One region of the Delftia deserti genome, then DNA from elsewhere that is predicted to be linked to it. Evidence: predicted binding sites of a transcription regulator. Region 1 holds the regulator's gene; the other holds the start of a gene.
The links. The regulator HrcA, encoded in region 1, represses chaperone genes, less so after heat shock. The targets are predictions, from matches to a motif close to TTAGCACTCNNNNNNNNNGAGTGCTAA.
Positions count from the first base shown of each region.

Region 2: a site for HrcA is predicted at 1,719-1,745, ahead of rpoH (RNA polymerase sigma factor RpoH). Genes of this name have one in related genera too.

Region 1 covers NZ_JBHSIH010000001.1:5,252,251-5,256,987, forward strand. Annotated here, with positions in the region: gene ACFPFG_RS24895 (NAD kinase) at 1-798, opposite strand, end outside; gene hrcA (heat-inducible transcriptional repressor HrcA) at 830-1,834, shown strand; tRNA gene ACFPFG_RS24905 (tRNA-Ile) at 1,902-1,980, shown strand; gene ACFPFG_RS24910 (hypothetical protein) at 1,990-2,166, shown strand; tRNA gene ACFPFG_RS24915 (tRNA-Arg) at 2,157-2,233, shown strand; gene ACFPFG_RS24920 (CHASE2 domain-containing protein) at 2,309-4,678, opposite strand; gene ACFPFG_RS24925 (FecR family protein) at 4,706-4,737, opposite strand, start outside.
Region 2 covers NZ_JBHSIH010000001.1:2,538,084-2,542,820, forward strand. Annotated here, with positions in the region: gene acs (acetate--CoA ligase) at 1-1,359, shown strand, start outside; gene rpoH (RNA polymerase sigma factor RpoH) at 1,776-2,720, shown strand; gene ACFPFG_RS12435 (Bug family tripartite tricarboxylate transporter substrate binding protein) at 2,817-3,809, shown strand; gene ACFPFG_RS12440 (sterol desaturase family protein) at 3,829-4,575, shown strand; gene ACFPFG_RS12445 (fatty acid desaturase) at 4,572-4,737, shown strand, end outside.

The sequences.
Region 1 (4,737 bases):
CACGAGGATGCGGTCGCCGTGCTGCAGCGAGGCCAGGGACTGCATGTCGAAATTGGCGCTGACATCGCGCCCGGCCACGACCTCGATCGTGACCTCGTTGGCATCGGACAGCACGATGGGGCGGTTGGACAGGTTGTGCGGCGCAATGGGTGCCATGACCCAGGCGGGGATGGACGGATGCATCATCGGCCCGCCCGCGGACAGCGCATAGGCCGTGGAGCCCGTGGGCGTGGCCACGATCAGGCCGTCGGCGCGCTGGTTGGAGACAAAGCGGCCGCCCACCTCGATGCGCAGCTCCACCATGCCCGAGGTGCCGCCGCGGTTGACCACCACGTCGTTCATGGCCAGGGCCTCGAACACACACTGGCCGTCGCGGATCACGCGGGCGCACATCAGGGGGCGCAGGTCCTCCTCGTATTCGCCCTGCAGCATGGGCGTGAGCGTGGCCTCGAAGTCCTCCAGCGCGATGTCGGTGACAAAGCCCAGGCGGCCCTGGTTCACCCCGATCAGGGGCGTTCCGTATTGCGCCAGGTGCCGGCTCACGCCGAGCATGGTGCCGTCGCCGCCGACGACCAGGCCCAGGTCGCAATGCCTGCCCAGGCCATCGACATCGAGGGTGGGGTAGTCTGTGAGCCCTGCGTGCAGGGCCGATTGGGTATCGAGCACGACTTCGCAGCCCTGGCGCCTGAGGAAGTCCGCAATGCGCTCAAGCGCGTTGCTGGCATTCTCGGACGGGGCGCTTGCGCTGGGAGCGTGGTACTTCCCGATCAAGGCAACGTGGCGAAACGTGGACGTCATTTCCGGCAAATTACATCATTAAAATCATCACATGCTCGACGAACGTGCCAAGTTGTTGCTCAAAGCGCTGATCGAGCGTTATATCGCTGACGGCCAGCCTGTGGGCTCGCGAACCCTGTCGCGTGCGTCGGGGCTTGAATTGTCGCCTGCCACGATACGCAATGTGATGGCTGACCTCGAAGACCTGGGGTTGATCATCAGCCCGCACACCTCGGCGGGCCGCATTCCGACCGCCCGGGGCTACCGGCTGTTCGTGGACACCATGCTCACCGCAGACCGTGCCGATATCGTGACGCCCGAACTCGCGCCCGAGCAGCCGCAGAAAGTCATCGCCAACGCCGCCAACCTGCTGTCCAGCCTTTCCCAGTTCGTGGGTGTGGTGCTGGTACCGCGCCGCACCTCGGTGTTCAAGCACATCGAATTCGTGCGGCTGTCGGAGCGGCGCTTTCTGGTCATCATCGTATCGCCCGACGGTGACGTGCAAAACCGCGTCATCTTCACCGATGTGGACTACTCGGCCTCGCAGCTGATCGAAGCCTCCAACTTCCTCAACAGCCACTACGCGGGCCTGGCCATGGAAGAGGTGCGCGAGCGCCTCAAGGGCGAGGTGGAGCTGCTGCGCGGCGAGGTGGCCACGCTCATGCAGGCGGCCGTCAACATCGGCACGGAGGCCATGACCAGCGCCCAGGAAGACGTGGTCATCGCGGGCGAGCGCAACCTGCTGTCGGTCAGCGATTTCTCCAGCGACATGGGCAATCTGCGCCGCGCCTTCGACCTGTTCGAGCAAAAGACCCAGATCCTCAGGCTGCTGGATTTTTCCAGCCAGGCGGAAGGCGTGCGCATCTACATCGGCGGTGAAAGCCAGGTCGTGCCTTTCGAGGAGCTGTCCGTGGTCAGCGCGCCCTACGAGCTCGACGGCAAGGTGGTGGGCACACTGGGCGTGATCGGGCCCACCCGCATGCACTACGACCGCATGATCCAGATCGTGGACATCACCTCCAAGCTCGTCAGCAATGCGCTGAGTCACAAGCGCTGAGTCCTGCGGGTTAGGCTCTACAATAGTTGTTTGCCATGGACTGCATCCGTGCTGCCTTGGTGAATCAGGGGCCTTAGCTCATGCTTGGTTAGAGCAGCGGACTCATAATCCGTTGGTGCCCAGTTCGACTCTGGGAGGCCCTACCATCCATTGGTATGGAAAGCCTGCCGCCCTTCCGGGTGGCGGGCTTTTTTGCTGGGCGCACGGCTGCCGCATGGCGGGCCATCGCCCGGTTGCCGGTGGATGCGGCTGCCGTTTTTTTGCAGAAATATGGCGCTTTTGTCCGGGAGCCCCAAAACCCGCTGCTACAATGCGAAGCGTTGCGGCTGTAGCTCAGCTGGATAGAGTACTTGGCTACGAACCAAGGGGTCGTGGGTTCGATTCCTGCCAGCCGCACCAAAAAACGCAAAGCCCTGAAGTTGAAAGACTTCAGGGCTTTTTCGTTTTCCGCATCCGTATCCCTGGGATGTCAGGTCAGGCCTGTTGCGCTTTCGGCAGCACGATGCTGAAGGCGCTGCCCTGGCCGGGCATGCTTTCTATCTCAAGCCGCCCGCCATGGCGGGCGGCCACGGTGCGCACGAAGGCCAGGCCCAGGCCCACGCCGTCGAGGTGCCGGTGATGGTCCAGGCGCTCGAACGGCTGGCTCAGCCGGGCGACGGCCTGCCCATCCATGCCGGGCCCGTGGTCCCGGATGGTGAGGCGGCAATGGCCTGCGTCCTGCTGCAGCAGGCATTGCACCGTGGCGGGGTTTGCCTGATCTGCACGCGCTCCGTATTTGATGGCGTTGCCGATCAGGTTGACGGCCGCGCGGTGGAGCATGCCCGCATCGCCCAGCACGGGGCATTCCTGTTCGGGCAGGTGGAACTCCAGCTGCACGTGGGCCGCAGAGGCCTGGGCCCAGCAGCTTTCCACGGCCTGGTCCAGCACCAGGCCCAGGTCCAGCCGTTCCCGGCGCAGCGCCTGCTGCTGGGCGCGTGCCAGGTGCACGAAATCGTCGGCCAGCTGCAGGGAGGCCTGGGCATAGCCTTCGATGCGCGGCAGCAGGAGGCCGAGGTCGGGCGCCTGTGCGGCGCCGCGCTGCATCTCCAGCAAGGTGATGATGGAGGCCACGGGCGCCCGGATGTCGTGCGAGATGAACTGCATGGCCTGGTCGCGCTGGGCCTGGGCGCTGCGCAGATCGCTGATATCGACCAGGGTGATCAGCCAGCCCGTGGTGGGAGGTGCCTCGAAGGTCTGGGTCAGCAGCATCAGGCTGCGTCCCATGGGGTCGCGCCCCTCGCTGCTGGGCGGCAGGCCGTGGGTGGCAAGTGCCTCAGGCGTGAGCAAGGGCTGGCCGGCGGATGCGCCGGCTGCCGTGTCCAGGACCCGCAGGCCATCGAGCAGCCGAGGCAGGGCATCGCCGGCCCGCAGGCCATGCCCCAGGCTGCGCGCATAGGCGTGGGCTGCGGCATTGGCCAGCAGCACATGGCCCTGCCGGTCGCAGACAAAGGTGGGCGAGGGCAGCTGGCGCAGGCTTTCGCTGACGAAATGGTGCAGGGCGCGCAGTTGGCGCGAAGCCTGCTCCACGGCCGCGATGCGCTGGTCCAGCAGGTCGCCGCCCAGGCGCAGCGCGGTGGGCAGGCCCTGGCCCTGCAGGTCGCGCAGTTCCAGCGCCAGAAAGCGCGCGGCCGCGCGCAGGCGCAGCCAGCTCCAGAGCGGATAGGCCAGGGCCAGGCCCAGCAGGCCGGCTGCAGGGGCCGTCTGCACCTGCCACAGGCGCGGCGCAAGTCCGGCCAGCGAGAGGCAGGCCAGGGCCAGCAGCGCGCAGGCCAGCATGCCGCCGGAAGGGCCCAGCCAGGCCAGGGCCAGCAGGGCCAGCAGCACGGCTGCCGCATTGAGCGCGCGGTTGAGCGTGGCCGAAGCGGGATGCGCATGAGAGCCCTGCAGGCTGCCGTTGAGCACGTGGGCCAGCATCTCCACGCTGGAGATGGGCCGCGCGCTGGTGCCCAGTGGTGCGGTGAACCGGCTGCCCAGTCCGGCGGCCGTCGTGCCGATGAGCACGTATTTGCCGCGGAATGCGGCCGCAGGAATGCGGCCGCGCAGCACGTCGATGTAGGAATAGGTGGTGAAGGGCGAGCGGTCCCTGGCGCCTTGCTCCGGCCCGGCCTGTGCAAAGGCAATGATCTCCTGCTGGCGGCGCTGCCAGGAGGGTGCGTCGGGGTCCATGGGCGGCACGGGCTCCGGGCGGGCGCATGCGCGCCCGTTCTCGCCCACGCAATGCAGGGCCAGCGCCATGTGCCACCAGGGCTGCTGCGCGCTGCCTTCGACGGCATGGAAGCTGCGCACGGCGCCATCGGCGTCCACGGGCAGCTGGGTATGGCCCAGCGCCGCTGCGGCCTGTGCGAAGGTCGGCAGCGGGCCGCTGCCTGGCGCCACGGGCAAGACGGTGCGGCCACTGCGCTGCAGAACGCGCGCCAGCAGCAGGTCGTCGCCGGGGTAGTCCAGGTCTTCCTCGCTGAGCATCACGTCCAGGCCTATGGCGCGCGGCGGTGCCTGGCTGATGCGTTCCAGCAGGCCGGCGTGCAGGGCGCGGCGCCAGGGCCAGCGGCCAATGGCGTCGATGCTGGCATCGTCTATGGCGACGATGACGATGTCCTGCGATGCCTTGGGCCGGTGCAGCCAGCTGGCCGTGTCCTGGACGAAGCCGTTGATGCGGTCCAGCTGCCCGTCGCCGCCGAGCCAGAACACCAGGGACAGCAGGCCCGCCGCCAGCAGCAGCCAGTCCCGCCGCAGTCCACGGCCACGCGCTGGCGCTGGCTGCGCCGTCGTGGCGGGGCTGTCAGGCGGGGGCGGCAGGGTGGACAAGCGCGGTCAGGGAATGAACGGGCACGGCTACTGGCGCTGCAGGCGCTCTCCGTTGCCCG
Region 2 (4,737 bases), 2.7 Mb from region 1:
GAGGCCCTGGCCCAGCCCGGCTGCGAGCAGGTCCGCCACGTGCTGGTGGCACGGCGCACGGGCGGCGCCATCGCCATGCACCAGCCCCGGGACCTGTGGCTCGACGAAATCACCGCAGCCCGGAGCGATGTCTGCGAACCGGAATGGGTGCAGGCCGAGCATCCGCTGTTCCTGCTCTACACCTCGGGCTCCACCGGAACCCCCAAGGGCGTCCAGCACGCCACGGGAGGCTATCTGCTGCATGCCGCCGTGACCTGCGCCTGGACCTTCGACCTCCAGCCCTGCGATGTCTTCTGGTGTACGGCGGACATCGGATGGGTGACCGGCCATACCTATATCGCCTACGGCCCGCTGGCGCTGGGCGCCACCCAGGTGGTGTTCGAGGGCGTGCCCACCTACCCGGACGCGGGACGCTTCTGGAAAATGATCGAGGCCCACGGGGTGACGGTCTTCTACACGGCGCCCACGGCCATTCGCTCGCTGATCAAGGCCGCCGACGCCGATGCGCAGGTGCATCCCGCGCGCTACGACCTGGGCAGCCTGCGCATCCTGGGGTCCGTGGGCGAGCCGATCAATCCCGCCGCCTGGCACTGGTACCACGAGCAGGTGGGCGGGGGCCGCTGCCCCATCGTCGATACGTTCTGGCAGACGGAGACGGGCGGGCACATGATCACGCCGCTGCCCGGCGCCACGGAACTGGTGCCGGGCTCCTGCACGCTGCCCTTCCCGGGCATTGCCGCCGCCGTGGTGGACGAGGCCGGCAACGAGCTGCCCTGGGGCGACAGCGGCATCCTGGTGATCAAGCGCCCCTGGCCCTCCATGATCAGGAACATCTGGGGCCATCCCGAGCGGTTTGTCGCCAGCTACTTTCCCGAAGAGTTCAAGGGCCGCTACTACCTGGCGGGAGACGGCGCGGTCCGCGATGCGCGCACCGGCTACTTCACCATCACCGGCCGCATCGACGATGTGCTGAACGTCAGCGGCCACCGCATGGGCACGATGGAGATCGAGTCCGCCCTGGTGGCCATGACCGACCTGGTGGCGGAGGCCGCCGTCGTGGGCCGGCCCGACGACACGACGGGAGAGGCCATATGCGCCTTCGTCGTCCTCAAGCGTTCGCGGCCCAGCGGCGCCGAGGCGGCCGACATCGCCAGGCTGCTGCGGGAGTGGGTGGCCAAGGAGATCGGGCCGATCGCCAAGCCCAGGGACATCCGGTTCGGGGACAACCTGCCCAAGACCCGCAGCGGCAAGATCATGCGGCGATTGCTGCGCAGCATTGCACGCGGCGAGCCCATCGTGCAGGACACCTCCACCCTGGAGAACCCGGCGATCCTGGAGCAGCTGTCACAGGCCTGCTGAAGGCCGGGCGGCAAGCCACAGGCGATGCAGCGCCGTCAGGCCGCGAGACCCGCGAGGCAGCTCGGCCGCTCAAGCATCCCAGATGCTGGAGAACAGTTGCCGGGCGCGCCCCGCAGGGCCTGGTGGATGACGGTTGCGGCAAGCCCGGCACGGTGGTATCCAGCGGCGAAGCTGCAGCCGGCCTGCTGCAACTGGGCCGGCAGATTGAAAGCCTGCTGGAAAAACTGTAATGCTCTCCCGGCAATATGCGCCCACCGCTGGCAAGCAGGGTTTCCAAAAATCGCTCAGACTAGGCACAAACGACTTTTGGCACTCCAAAAATGAGTGCAACCGTCTGAAAAACCCACGGAACTTTGGCTTTAGCACTCGGTCATAACGAGTGCTAATATGAAGGAATGGAAGAAAGGAACTCTGCAATGACAAACGCCTCCGGCTCCATTGCGACCACCTTGGCACCCGCTAACCCCTGGGCCCTGGTGCCGCCTCTGGGCAATCTGGATGCCTACATTTCCGCGGTCAACCGCCTGCCCATGCTCACCCTCGAGGAAGAGCAGGACTATGCCCGCAAGCTCAAAGAACACAGCGATCTGGACGCCGCAGGGCGTCTGGTGATGTCCCACCTGCGCCTGGTGGTTTCCATCTCGCGCCAGTACCTGGGCTACGGCCTGCCGCACGGCGACCTGATCCAGGAAGGCAACGTGGGCCTGATGAAGGCCGTCAAGCGCTTCGACCCCGATCAGAACGTGCGCCTGGTGAGCTACGCCATGCACTGGATCAAGGCCGAGATCCACGAGTACATCCTCAAGAACTGGCGCATGGTCAAGGTCGCCACGACCAAGGCCCAGCGCAAGCTGTTCTTCAACCTGCGCTCCATGAAGCAGGGCCTGAAGTCCGATGCCGCCATGGCCGAGGACGGCGCCATGCTGCGCGATACGCTGACCTCGGGCGAGATCGACGCCGTGGCCGAGAAGCTCAACGTCAAGCGCGAAGAAGTCATGGAGATGGAAACGCGCCTGGCCGGTGGCGACGTGCTGCTGGATCCCTCGCCCGGCGACGATGGCGAACAGGCCTTCGGCCCCATCGCCTACCTGGCCGATGGCGCACACGAACCCACGGCCATGATCGAGTCGCGCCAGCGTGACCATCTGGCCACCGACGGCATTGCCATGGCGCTGGAGTCGCTGGATGACCGCAGCCGCCGCATCGTCGAGGAGCGCTGGCTCAAGGTCAACGACGACGGCTCGGGCGGCATGACGCTGCATGAGCTGGCCGCCGTCTACGGCGTGAGCGCCGAGCGCATCCGCCAGATCGAGGTGGCTGCCATGAAGAAGATGAAGAAGGCCCTGGCCGAATTCGCCTGATGGCCTGACGGCCTGGGCTGACAAGCCGCTTCAAGACAAACCCGGATAATCTCCGGGTTTTTTATTGCCCGCAGCCTTTGCGGCCCACACGCCCCCATGCCCGCCAGCGCCATCTCGCCATTACGCCGCCTCTTCGCCAATGCCTTGGCCACCGCCCTGGCCTCGGCCCTGCTGCCTTGCGCTGCCGTGGCGGGCGACGACTGGCCCAGCAAGCCGCTGCACCTGATCGTCGGCTTTCCCGCCGGCTCCTCCCCCGACCTCACGGCGCGCGCCCTGGCGGAGCCGCTGGAAAAGCGCCTGGGCCAGCCCGTCATCGTCGAGAACAGGGTGGGCGCAGGCGGCAACATCGCGGGCGAGCAGGTGGCCCGTGCGCGCGACGGCCATACCTTCAGCGTGATGATCAACGGCAACCTGACGATTGCCCGCCTGCTCAACCCCGCTGTGCGCTACGACCCTGTGAAGGATCTGCAGCCCGTCAGCCTGATCGGCGTGGCGCCCCTGGTGCTGGTGGCTCCGGCCGGCGCGCCCGAGGGCCGCGCCTTCCTGGAGGCCGCTGCCCAGGCTGGCAGCCGCTGGAGCTACGGTTCCCCAGGCGTGGGCACGGTGGGCCACCTGGGCATGGAGCTGCTCAAGAGCCGCTCCGCGCTCAGGCCCGAACACATCCCCTACCCCGGCTATCCGCAGGTGTTCAACGCCATCCAGGGGGGCGACCTGCAGCTGTCCATGCTGCCGCCCGCACTGGCCATGGCCCAGGTGCAGGCCGGCAAGCTGCGCGGCGTGGCCGTGACCTCGGCCGCGCGCAGCCCGCTGGCGCCGGGACTGCCCAGCCTCAAGGAGCTGGGCGTGGGGGATTTCGATCTGGAGATCTGGAACGCCGTGGCCGCGCCCAAGGCCATGCCCGCCGCCCATGTGCAGAAGCTGGCCGAGGCGGTGGGCGAGATCGTGCGCTCGCCCGAGATGCGTGCACGCCTGGCCGCCCAGGGCTGGCAGGCTGTCGGCAGCTCGCCCGAGGGCCTGGCCCTGCGCATACGCCAGGACGTGACGGCACTGGGCCGCATCATCCGCGAACAGGGAATCCACGCGCAATGACGTGCTCGATCACACTGCCATGACCGCTGCCCAAGCCTTCACCGAACTCAACGCCTGGCAGGTCATGGCCTGGGGCCTGCTCTTCTTCGGCGTGCTGTACACGGCCGGCGGCTGGGGCATGACGGCGCTCACGCGCTGGCTGCAGCGGCGCGGCACGGGCCGCGTGCTGGACACGCGCCCGCTCAAGCCCGACCAGTTGCGCCGCGAATGGCGCCAGTCGCTGCATTCGGTGCTGATCTTCGGCATCGGCATGATCGTGCCCTGGGGCCTTCTGCAACTGGGCTGGGCGCGGCTGGAGCCCGATGCAGGCCCCTGGCGCATCGCCATCGAAATCGTGGTGCTGCTGATCTGGAACGATGTGCACTTCTGGATCAACCACCGCCTGCTGCACACGCGGCTGCTGGGGCGCTTTCATGGTGACCACCACCGCTCCATCGTCACCACGCCGTGGTCCACCTACAGCTTCCATCCCATCGAGGCGCTGATGCTGGGCAACGTCATCCTGCTGCCCATGGTGGTGCATGACTTCAGTTTCTGGTCGCTGGCCTCGGTGCCGGTACTCAGCCTGCTGCTCAACGTCATAGGCCACTCCAACTACGACTTCTTCCCCGGGGTGTCCGACACGCATGCGCTGGCCGCCAGCCGGCGCCACCATCTGCACCATGCCCGGCCCAATGGCAACTACGGCTTTGCGCTGGCCTTCATGGACCGGCTGATGCGCACGCGCGTGGCACTGCCCCCCACGGCCCGGCCCAGGACTGAATGAGCCGACCGACCGCCCGCCACATCCAGCCACGGCTGCCCCGGCTGCGCCACTGGCGCGACCTGCAGTCGCTGGCCTATCTGGTGGCGCTGCCGCTGATCGTGTGGTGGCAGTGGCGGCATGGCTGGAACCTGTGGCTCTACGGGATCGAACTGTTCCTCACGC